One region of the Paenibacillus sp. N3/727 genome, then DNA from elsewhere that is predicted to be linked to it. Evidence: riboswitches for the same ligand, from Rfam matches in the RefSeq annotation. Region 1 holds a riboswitch; each other region holds the start of a gene.
What was found. Region 1 has a riboswitch for cobalamin ahead of MNQ98_RS23980 (ABC transporter substrate-binding protein). Riboswitches for the same ligand answer to the same signal wherever they lie in the genome.

Region 1 (3,279 bases):
CAAAAGAGTACTGCAATCCGTAGAAGATCAGAAACGCAGCACCAAGTGATGCACCGGAGGATACACCGAGTGTAAAGGGATCGGCGAGCGGATTTCTAAGTACCCCTTGAAAAGCAGCACCGGCCACCGCAAGGGATGCCCCAACCAGCATACCGAGCAGTATACGGGGAAGTCGTACCTTCATGATGATCTGCTCGGAAGCTACTTCCCAGTTGGGAACAATAGAGTCCCCGATCCAGGGCAACCGGTGAAGAAGCATGGCTCCAATTTCCTTAACGGGCAGATGGACGGAACCGATGCCGAGGCTGACGATCAGCGTCAGCAGTAAAAGCAGGAGCCCCACCGTTCCATAACCCGCAAGTTTTTTACTCATGGGGTCATCAGTTCCGGATAGACCGCCTTCGCTACTTCAACCAATCCTTGAGTTACACGAGGTCCCGGGCGGCTGATCAGATTGTCATCAATTTTAATCAGCTTATTGTTTTTCACAGCTTCGATTTGGTCCCAGCCGCTGCGTTCTTTAATGATTTGATCCAAAGTTTTTTTGGTGGATTCATCCACTACATTGCTGGAATACAGAATCACATCTGGATTCGCTGCAATAATCTTCTCTTCACTGATTTCGAACCAGCCTTCGCTGTCGCCAGCCACGTTGGCTGAATTGCTGATATTGAGCATCTCATCCAGATATGTGCCCTTTCCTACCGTCCAACCCGGTGAGAACTCAACATACACTTTTTTCTTATCCTCATCTTTTACGGATTTAACCGCTTCCTTCACAAGGTCCAGATCCTTCTGCATTTGATCTACGATGCCTTGAGCTTCCGCCTGACGGTCCGTAATCTCTCCAACTACCTTAATGTTGTCCATGACTTCAGCAATCGTCTTCGGGTCGTTCACGAACAGCTTTATTCCGAGGTCACGGAGCTTCTGTACGTTCTGTTCATTCATCGCTGCTGTAAATATAACATCCGCGCCTGAAGCGACAATGGCCTCAACATCCATTTCATAACCGCCCATTTTCGGCTTGGATTTGGCTGCCTCAGGGTAGTCGTCCACTTCGGATACGCCGACAATTTCTTCATCCAAGCCAAGTGCGAACAGTTTTTCCGTCTCGGAAGGAGACAGCGACACAACTTTTGCTGGAGCCTTATCAAATGTCATTTCCTCTCCAGTAGCATCCTTTAAAGTTAACGGATACACCGTTTTAGCGTTTTCAGCGGCAGGTGCTTCCGGTTTCTGACCTTGTTCAGCCTCCGGTGCAGGTGTTGGTGTTGCCTCCTTCGGAGCTGTTTCTCCTCCACAAGCAGCCAGTGACAGGACCAGCATCAGCACCGCCAACATGGCGGACCATGATTTCATTATTTTTTTCATCGATTTTCTCTCCTAACCCTAGTTTGAGAACAACTTGCTTGCCTTAGGTACTCAATAAACCTGATTTCTGACGGAAATCCTTACATCCAACCACAAAAAAGCCCCTGATTTCTCCGCAGAAGAATCAGGGGCTACGTTTCGGAAACAATGAACCTTATCCAATAAATAGGAGTTTTGCTCTAGTACAGCACCTCACCCACATTAGGTCCGCCAAACGTAATCCTTTCCTCGAAGGACCGTCAGATCATTACGCGGGCAGGTCTCCTGACTTACAGGTTGAAATGACACCTCCGCCTTCCCGACCCTGTTTAGACCAGTGGCAGTAATGGAGGATATCCCTGATTCACAGTGGCGGGACCGCGCCGGACTTGCACCGACTTCCCTTTTAACCCGGGAGCAAAACATATGCTTTGCTTATTCTCCAGGACCTCGCGAGTATTGAATATTCTTTTTGCCAAGCTTACTTCTCTTTTGACGATTATATGAGATATCCTCTCGGCTTACAACCTGAAACTTCACAGAAAAAAACTGAGTAGCCGCTCCCCGCTTGCCGTGAACCCTATTTCTGCCTATATAACCATTATGGATATCTCACTTATTTATCGTACGCGTCTGTGGATTTGCCTCTCACCCTTTGCCCTGAAGCCGGACATTGGTTTACAATAGATCTGAAGCTTTATACCCGAAAAACTATGCGGAGGCGTACATATGCTCTTTATCGATAATCAGGGGATCCATGATCCCGCCATTAATCTAGCGATTGAAGAATACGCTTTGAAACACTTGCCTATGGAAGACAGCTATTTGCTCTTCTACATTAATCAGCCGTCGATTATCATCGGCAAACACCAGAACACGATTGAAGAGATCAATCAGGAGTTTGTCCGTGACAATAACATACAAGTTGTTCGGCGATTGTCCGGAGGCGGTGCTGTATACCATGACCTCGGCAATCTCAATTTCAGTTTTATTACAAAAGACGACGGCCAGTCATTTCATAATTTCCTGAAGTTCACCCAACCCGTTATCGATTTCCTTCAAAAAATGGGTGTTCCGGCTGAGCTCAGCGGCCGAAATGACCTTCAAGTCGGAGAGAAAAAGATTTCCGGCAACGCCCAGTTCTCCACACGGGGACGCATGTTCAGCCACGGGACTCTTATGTTTGACCTGGATCTGGACAATGTACAGGCCTCGCTTAAAGCTAACCCAGAGAAGTTCAAATCGAAGAGCACGAAATCAGTGCGCAGCCGTGTGGCCAACATTAAGGAGCTGCTCGGTACAGATATGACAATTGAACAGTTCCGTGCAGAGCTTCTGCGTTCGATCTTCGGAATGGAGCCAGATCAGGTTCCACAGTACGTTCTTCAAGAAAAGGACTGGGAAATGATCAATCAAATCTCCAAGGAACGTTACCAAAACTGGGACTGGAACTATGGCTTATCACCAGAAAGCAATGTGAAACACGCGAAAAAATTCCCAGTCGGCATTATCGATATCCGCATGGACATTAAAGATGGACATATCGGCGAGATTAAAATTTACGGTGACTTCTTTGGCGTAGGCGATGTAGCCGATATTGAAAACGCGCTTCGTGGCAAACGTTACGAGGAAAGTGAAGTAAGAGAAGCCCTCTCATCCATTGACGTCAAGCATTACTTCGGTAATCTGGAGTTTGATGATCTGATCGGTTTGATTTTTTTAGAGGAATAGAGTAACAGTACTGAGTCACGATTTTAACAGAGATATCTTTCAAAAAAAGCAGGTCACTCGAGGATTCATCCTTGGGTGACCTGCTTGCTTTTATAGTCCATTGTTCACTTCTTGAGTAGGAACGATTTCTACACGTAGCGTCTTACAACAGACATGAGGGCCGTCCCAGGTCAATGGACCTTTTGGGACACCCCC
Region 2 (3,279 bases), 1.9 Mb from region 1:
ATACTTGCAAATCTTCAATACCAATTACATCGTGTTTTTTGATGATTTCAGTAGTGATTTTCTGCAAGTAGTCTGTTCTTGAATTAGAGATTCTTTCATGGATTTTTGCAACCTTAACACGTTGCTTGTTCCAATTCGAACCACCTTTTATACGTCTGGAAAGGATACGCTGCGCGTTCGCTAATTGTTCTTCAAGTTTGCGATACCATTTTGGATTTTCGTTTTAGGCAATTTAATTTTGTTCCCTACAATAGCAATATTCCCATTCGTTTGCTTGGTTGTATAGGATTGCACCTTATTCTTTTTAGACTTGAAGCGTGGTACGTCATTTTGCTTTTTGAAGAAACGATCAAATGCATTCGCAAGATTCTTTAGCGATGACTGCAAGGAAATACTGTCCACTTCTTTTAACCATACGAATTCTTTTTTCAGGTGTGTAAGTTTAGCTGAACACGAATTGTAGTTTAATCCTTTACCTGTTTCGTTGTATGCGTCACACCATTGTGTCAAAAAACGATTGAATACGAAACGAGAACAGCCGATTGTTTTAGCAATTAAAATTTCTTGTTCCTTACTTGGATAAATGCGAAATTTATATGCTTTGTTTACAATCACTGTTCTCACCTCAATTAGTGATTTTGAATGTACTGTTGTTCTGTGCTTCTGTATGTTTGTTAATAGTTACCACAAAGTAAGAAGGGTTCCAAAGACGAACTCCCCACAGTTTCTTTTTTAGCTGTGGGAACTCTTTAAAAAAACAGTCTTGCTGCCCCCCCTTAATACATTGGGAATCCCAAATATAGGATAACATACGTCAAGATAGTTTTTGTACTAACTATCAGTGTCTTTTCTAATTTACAATTTAACATATGTCGGACAATTCATCTCACGATTAAAACCGCGAGTGTTCTCAGCTAATTCATAAAGCGTGTATCACCGTATAAAAGGTCGTAATTCGAAGAAATGTGCGAAATCTCACTCTCTTTTGGCGGTTTGCGAATTGGCGGATTTTTCGGTCATTTGCTATAATTCAACTTGCGTCAAATTTTAAGATAACAGTTTACAAACACAATATATTGGGTTAAATTTATTAACATCAACCAAATATAGTGTGTACAGGCGTCTGGCGTCTAATATACCCGTCAGACTTAATAGGGAAGCATGGTGCAAATCCATCACGGTCCCGCCACTGTATAGGGCTTCAGAGCGCTTTTTTGCGATTCTGATATGAATTCGGCTTTATGGCCACTGAAGGATTAACTCGTTATGCCTTTGGGAAGGCGCCGAACTCTACACCCCAAGTCAGGAGACCTGCCTGTATACAGCACGACACCTATCCTACGGGAAATTAGGAAAGTGTTCACTCTTTTGCGTCTGTACATAACAGCAAGCCCTAAAAATAGCGGCTTAAGCTAGTATGCACATATTTATTCACAGCGCACACGAACATTTTCAACCTCCCCAAGGTTTGGAAAATGTTTTTTTAATGTTCTTTTTCCCATTTTTCCCGAGAAAGCGAGGAATTACCTATGCCCCAACTCGTAATTAAACCGAACAACCGTCAACTTGCTTTTGATGAAAACCGTCTCTCTGTCTATGCCGACCGAATTTTGAACGAACTGGATATGCTGAGCAAGGAACAACTACTTCGCGGTGTTCATTCCAAACTTCGTGGCGACAAAGTGACCGGCGATGAGATTAGCAGCGCATTCACAATGTCGGCTCTTGAGCTTGTTACCAAAGAGGAACCGAACTGGAAGTTCGCGGCAGCACGTTCACTTTTAACCTCCCTGTATAAAAAAGCGGCCAATCACCGACGTTACAAAGCTTATCCGGAAGAGCCTTACGGCGCCTTCTTCCCCCTCATTACAGAGCTAGTACAAAAAGGAATTTACCGTGAAGAGCTTCTGGAATGCTACACCAAAGCGCAGATTGAAGAGCTCGGGGAAACGATTGATTATACCCATGACCTGCTATTCGATTACATCGGACTACTGACGCTGGCAGAGCGCTACCTGGCAACCGACTTTGACGGCCGAGTGATGGAGCTTCCACAGGAACGTTACATGGTCATCGCGATGTACCTCATGCACAAAGAGCCAGCTGAGAAACGTATGGAGCTTGTAAAAGAAGCCTACTGGGCGATGAGCAACATCTACATGACGGCTGCAACGCCGACGATGTCCAATGCTGGTAAAAAGGTAGCCGGCCAGCTGTCCAGCTGCTTTATCGACACGGTAGATGACTCGCTCGAAGGAATTTTCGACTCCAACACCGACATAGCGCGTCTTAGCAAAATGGGCGGCGGTATCGGCGTTTACCTCGGCAAAGTCCGTGCCCGTGGCTCCGACATCCGTGGACACAAGAACACCAGCTCCGGCGTTATCCCTTGGATCCGCCAGCTGAACAACACAGCAGTTAGTGTAGATCAGCTTGGCACACGCAAAGGCGCCATCGCCGTTTACCTGGATGTTTTCCATAAAGACATTCTCGCATTCCTGGACCTGAAGCTGAACAACGGTGACGAGCGTATGAGAGCACATGACGTGTTCCACGGCGTATGCTTGCCTGACCTGTTCATGGAGGCTGTAGAAGCCCGCGATGAGTGGAGCCTCTTCTGTCCTCACGAAGTGAAGAAAGTGATGGGCTGGAAAGACGAGAACGGCCGCCCGCTTGGTCTGGAAGACTTCTACGATGAGAAGCTTGGTCAAGGAATGTTCCGTGAAAAATATGCAGAAGCCGTAGCACATCCGCTGCTCTCCCGCATTACGGTTCAAGCGATCGACATCATGAAACGTGTCATGAAATCGCAACTGGAAACCGGAACACCGTACATGTTCTACCGTGACACCGTAAACCGTGCCAACCCGAACTCTGCACACGGTATGGTCTACTCTTCCAACCTGTGTACTGAAATTATGCAGAACCAATCGGCTACAGTTATTGAACATGAAGAGCTCGTAACCAAAGATGGACAGACCCGCATTGTCATCTCCAAAGTTCCTGGCGACTTTGTTGTCTGCAACCTGAATTCCATTCATCTGGCACGTGCAGTTCCAGCTGGTGTACTGGAGCGTCTTGTACCGATCCAGGTGCGTATGCTAGATAACGTCATTGACATCAACAACATCGAAGTGCTGCAAGCACAATACACGAACAGCCAATACCGCGCTGTCGGCCTTGGAACCTTCGGTCTGCATCACCTGCTGGCCCTGGAAGGCATCCGCTGGGAATCCGATGAGGCGGTTGCCTATAATGACAATCTGTATGAAAAAATTA
Region 3 (3,279 bases), 710 kb from region 1:
AGGCATGAAGCAGCAGAAGCCGGAATTTATTCCTTTTGGTGGAGATACCCGAAAACTAGCAGAGTCCATGGGATTAACTGAAGACTGTTTGGATGTCACGAAGCCCATTGTTTATGGTAGTACAGGAATTTGGACTTTATTAGTTCCAATAAGGCAATTGGATAGTTTCAAAATCATGAAGCCAAACAATAAACAGTTTCCTGAAATATTAGCCCAGAACCCCAAAGCGTCTGTACATCCTTTTTGTTTTGAAACCTATGACGAGAATGCGTTTATGCATGCGAGACATTTTTCATCCCCTTACTCTGGTACAGTTGAAGATCCGGTAACAGGTACGGCCTCGGGCGTAATGGGCGCTTACTATTTAACCTATATAGATCAAGATTCGAATGATATTCAATTTATCGTAGAGCAGGGGCAAGAGATCAATAGGGATGGAAAAGTGCATGTACACGCCATACGACAAAATGAGATGGATATTTTCATTTCAGGCACAGCGGTCTTGGTTAAAGAGTTTGAAGTGGAATATCTCCCTTTTATACGAATGTGATAACAGTTTTGATAACATTTTATGGAGGATGATATAGGATGAGTAAAATTCAATCTTCAGTAAAGGTGCTACTTGTTTCTGATCTGGAACAATCCAAAGTATATTATTCCAATGTATTAGGCTGTGATGTTACCGATTTCTGGGCTGTTCGTGATGATTTTGCTCTCGGATTCAAGCTGATTCAGGCCAACTCACCGGATGATGTTTCACCTAACAAAGCAGGACAAGATCAGGAGGTTGCTTGGGATACATACGCCTATATCGATACACATACCGAGTTGGACGAGCTATATGAAGAATTGAAGCTTAAGGGTGCCCAATTTACTCAGGAACCTGTATTGACGGAAATGGGTTGGGGAGCATGGAAGGAATTTGCCGTCAGTGATCCTGATAACTATGTTATTGGTTTCGGCTCTGGTAAAAAACAATAATGGAAATTATTTTTGCATATTGCCAACCCGAATGTTTATGCTATAATAATGTCGAATGGACACCCATTCACGTCATACACAATAGAAAAAGTTATAGGTAATGGAAGTTTGGTGCAAATCCAACGCGGTCCCGCCACTGTGATAGATCGAATGCTCGATCTTAAGTCAGGTCGTTTGCCTAGTAACTTTGTCTGGCCAGTCATTTCGAGGCGAAAGTGACTGGTTTACAAGTCTAGTGACGTATAACGCCTCACTAGGCTTTTTTACGTTGCAAGATAGGCTGCCGACACTGCTGTCGGCAAGGCCAGGTGCTCGCCGCCGAACATATACAATGAGGTATAACAACAAGCAAGCGGGAGGTTCTTCAATGATGAAGAACAATATGCACAATGGCGTGCATGTCCCCTTTTTTTTATAATGAACCGCTCACTTGCCGAGAATGGCAGACAAGATTCGGTTGACGAGTATCCGAATTACGTTGTACAGTAGAGATGGACAATTGAATGATGATAAGCTGCACAATGGCGTGCACAATATATAACAAGCAAAGAGGCTTTGAAGGGATATGTTCCTTTTAGAGGCCTCTTTTTTTGTTGTCAATTATTCCTTGGAGGTGCCTTACATGGACAAAATATCGATTAAAACCGACATCTATCTCGGACAAGGTGCGCTGGATCGCCTGACGGAATGGAGAAATAGACGGATCTTCGTTGTAACAGACCCGTTTATGATCAAGTCGGGTATGATTAACATGTTGTTTGAACGGCTGCATGACAGCAACGAACAATACATTTTCAGCAATATCGTGCCCGATCCCCCAGTTGAAATCGTAACTGAGGGCGTTGAAGCGCTCGGAGCGTTTCAGGCCGACCTAATTATTGCGATTGGCGGGGGTTCCGCTATTGATGCGGCCAAGGCGATGAAGCTTTTCGCTCAAAAAATATTGAAAAAGTACGATATTCCGTTCGTAGCGATTCCGACAACAAGTGGAACGGGATCAGAAGTAACGTCTTTCTCCGTCATCAGTGACAAGGAGAAGAACATCAAGTATCCACTGGTGTCCGATGACATGCTACCGCAAGAAGCCATTTTGGACCCGGAATTGGTCAAAAGCGTGCCTGATTTCATAACCGCCGACACAGGAATGGATGTACTGACCCATGCGATTGAAGCGTATGTATCCACCAAGGCGAACGATATTTCCGATGCGCTGGCTGAGAAGGCAATCAAGCTGGTCTTTGCCTATTTGCCAAGAGCCTATAATGACGGTAATGATCTCGAAGCACGAGAGAAAATGCACAATGCTTCTTGTCTGGCTGGTATGGCGTTTAATATTACGTCGCTCGGGCTTAATCATGGGATCGCTCATGTGGCTGGAGCTAAATTCAAGATTGCGCACGGGCGTATGAATTCACTGCTTCTGACGCATGTCATTGAATTCAATGCGGATTACAAACCGGGTTATGGTAGAGAAGAGAGTAGTGCAGTAGCGGCAAGATATGCCGAAATCTCCAAAAGCTTGGGGCTGTCGGCTCCTAATGCAAAGAGCGGCGTTCGTAGTCTGGTGCAGGCGATCAAGCAGCTTCAGAAGCAATTGCATATGCCGCAAACGCTGAGAGAATGCGGCGTGGAATTATCTACACTTGAAAAGATGAGAGAGGAAATTGCAGAAGGAGCGCTACAAGACGGATGTACGGCCACGAATCCACGCGTTCCTGCCGAAGCAGATATTGTTGAAATTTTGAACAAAATGTTTCAATCCTGAATCTGGAGTTAAGTTTCGTTCGTAATGATATTGACATTGTTTGCAGGTTAAAATATAGTGAAAGTAACACAACGGCGTGTTGCATACAAATAAAAGCGAAGAGGCTTCTTAAAAATTCCGTGTGAACTTTTTAAGGGGTCTTTATGTTTTTTTACAACTATATGTGTCTTTTTCTTTCATGAGATGGGATGATGGTATGGATCAACATAGCGAAAAACAACGTGTCATTCAAGAGTATGTGCCGGGGAAACAGGTAACGCTGGCTCATATTATCGCGAACCCTAATCCGGATATTTACAAGAAGCTGGGCTTGGGAAGCGATGCGAGGGATGCCATTGGTATTATGACTATTACGCCGAGCGAAGCATCTATTATCTCGGCCGACATTGCAACCAAAGCAGCCGGCGTGCAGATCGGCTTCGTTGATCGCTTCAGTGGTTCACTCGTTATTACGGGTGATGTATCATCCGTGGAATCTGCGGTGAGTGAAGTGTTGCTTGGTTTGCAGAACATTCTCGGATTTTCGGCTGCGA

Region 2: another riboswitch for cobalamin. It lies ahead of MNQ98_RS03185 (ribonucleoside-diphosphate reductase subunit alpha); the one in region 1 lies ahead of MNQ98_RS23980 (ABC transporter substrate-binding protein).
Region 3: another riboswitch for cobalamin. It lies ahead of MNQ98_RS20525 (1-propanol dehydrogenase PduQ); the one in region 1 lies ahead of MNQ98_RS23980 (ABC transporter substrate-binding protein).

Annotation. Positions count from the first base shown of each region.
Region 1 is NZ_CP093336.1:5,158,899-5,162,177, forward strand. Features, by position in the region: gene MNQ98_RS23975 (FecCD family ABC transporter permease) at 1-373, opposite strand, end outside; gene MNQ98_RS23980 (ABC transporter substrate-binding protein) at 370-1,374, opposite strand; cobalamin riboswitch at 1,615-1,821, opposite strand; gene lplA (lipoate--protein ligase) at 2,083-3,084, shown strand.
Region 2 is NZ_CP093336.1:701,769-705,047, reverse strand. Features, by position in the region: partial or broken gene MNQ98_RS03195 (RNA-guided endonuclease TnpB family protein) at 1-615, opposite strand, end outside; gene MNQ98_RS03190 (transposase) at 626-811, opposite strand; cobalamin riboswitch at 1,101-1,333, shown strand; gene MNQ98_RS03185 (ribonucleoside-diphosphate reductase subunit alpha) at 1,530-3,279, shown strand, end outside.
Region 3 is NZ_CP093336.1:4,447,462-4,450,740, reverse strand. Features, by position in the region: gene MNQ98_RS20535 (PhzF family phenazine biosynthesis protein) at 1-550, shown strand, start outside; gene MNQ98_RS20530 (VOC family protein) at 589-981, shown strand; adenosylcobalamin (AdoCbl) riboswitch at 1,058-1,209, shown strand; gene MNQ98_RS20525 (1-propanol dehydrogenase PduQ) at 1,604-2,746, shown strand; gene eutS (ethanolamine utilization microcompartment protein EutS) at 2,943-3,279, shown strand, end outside.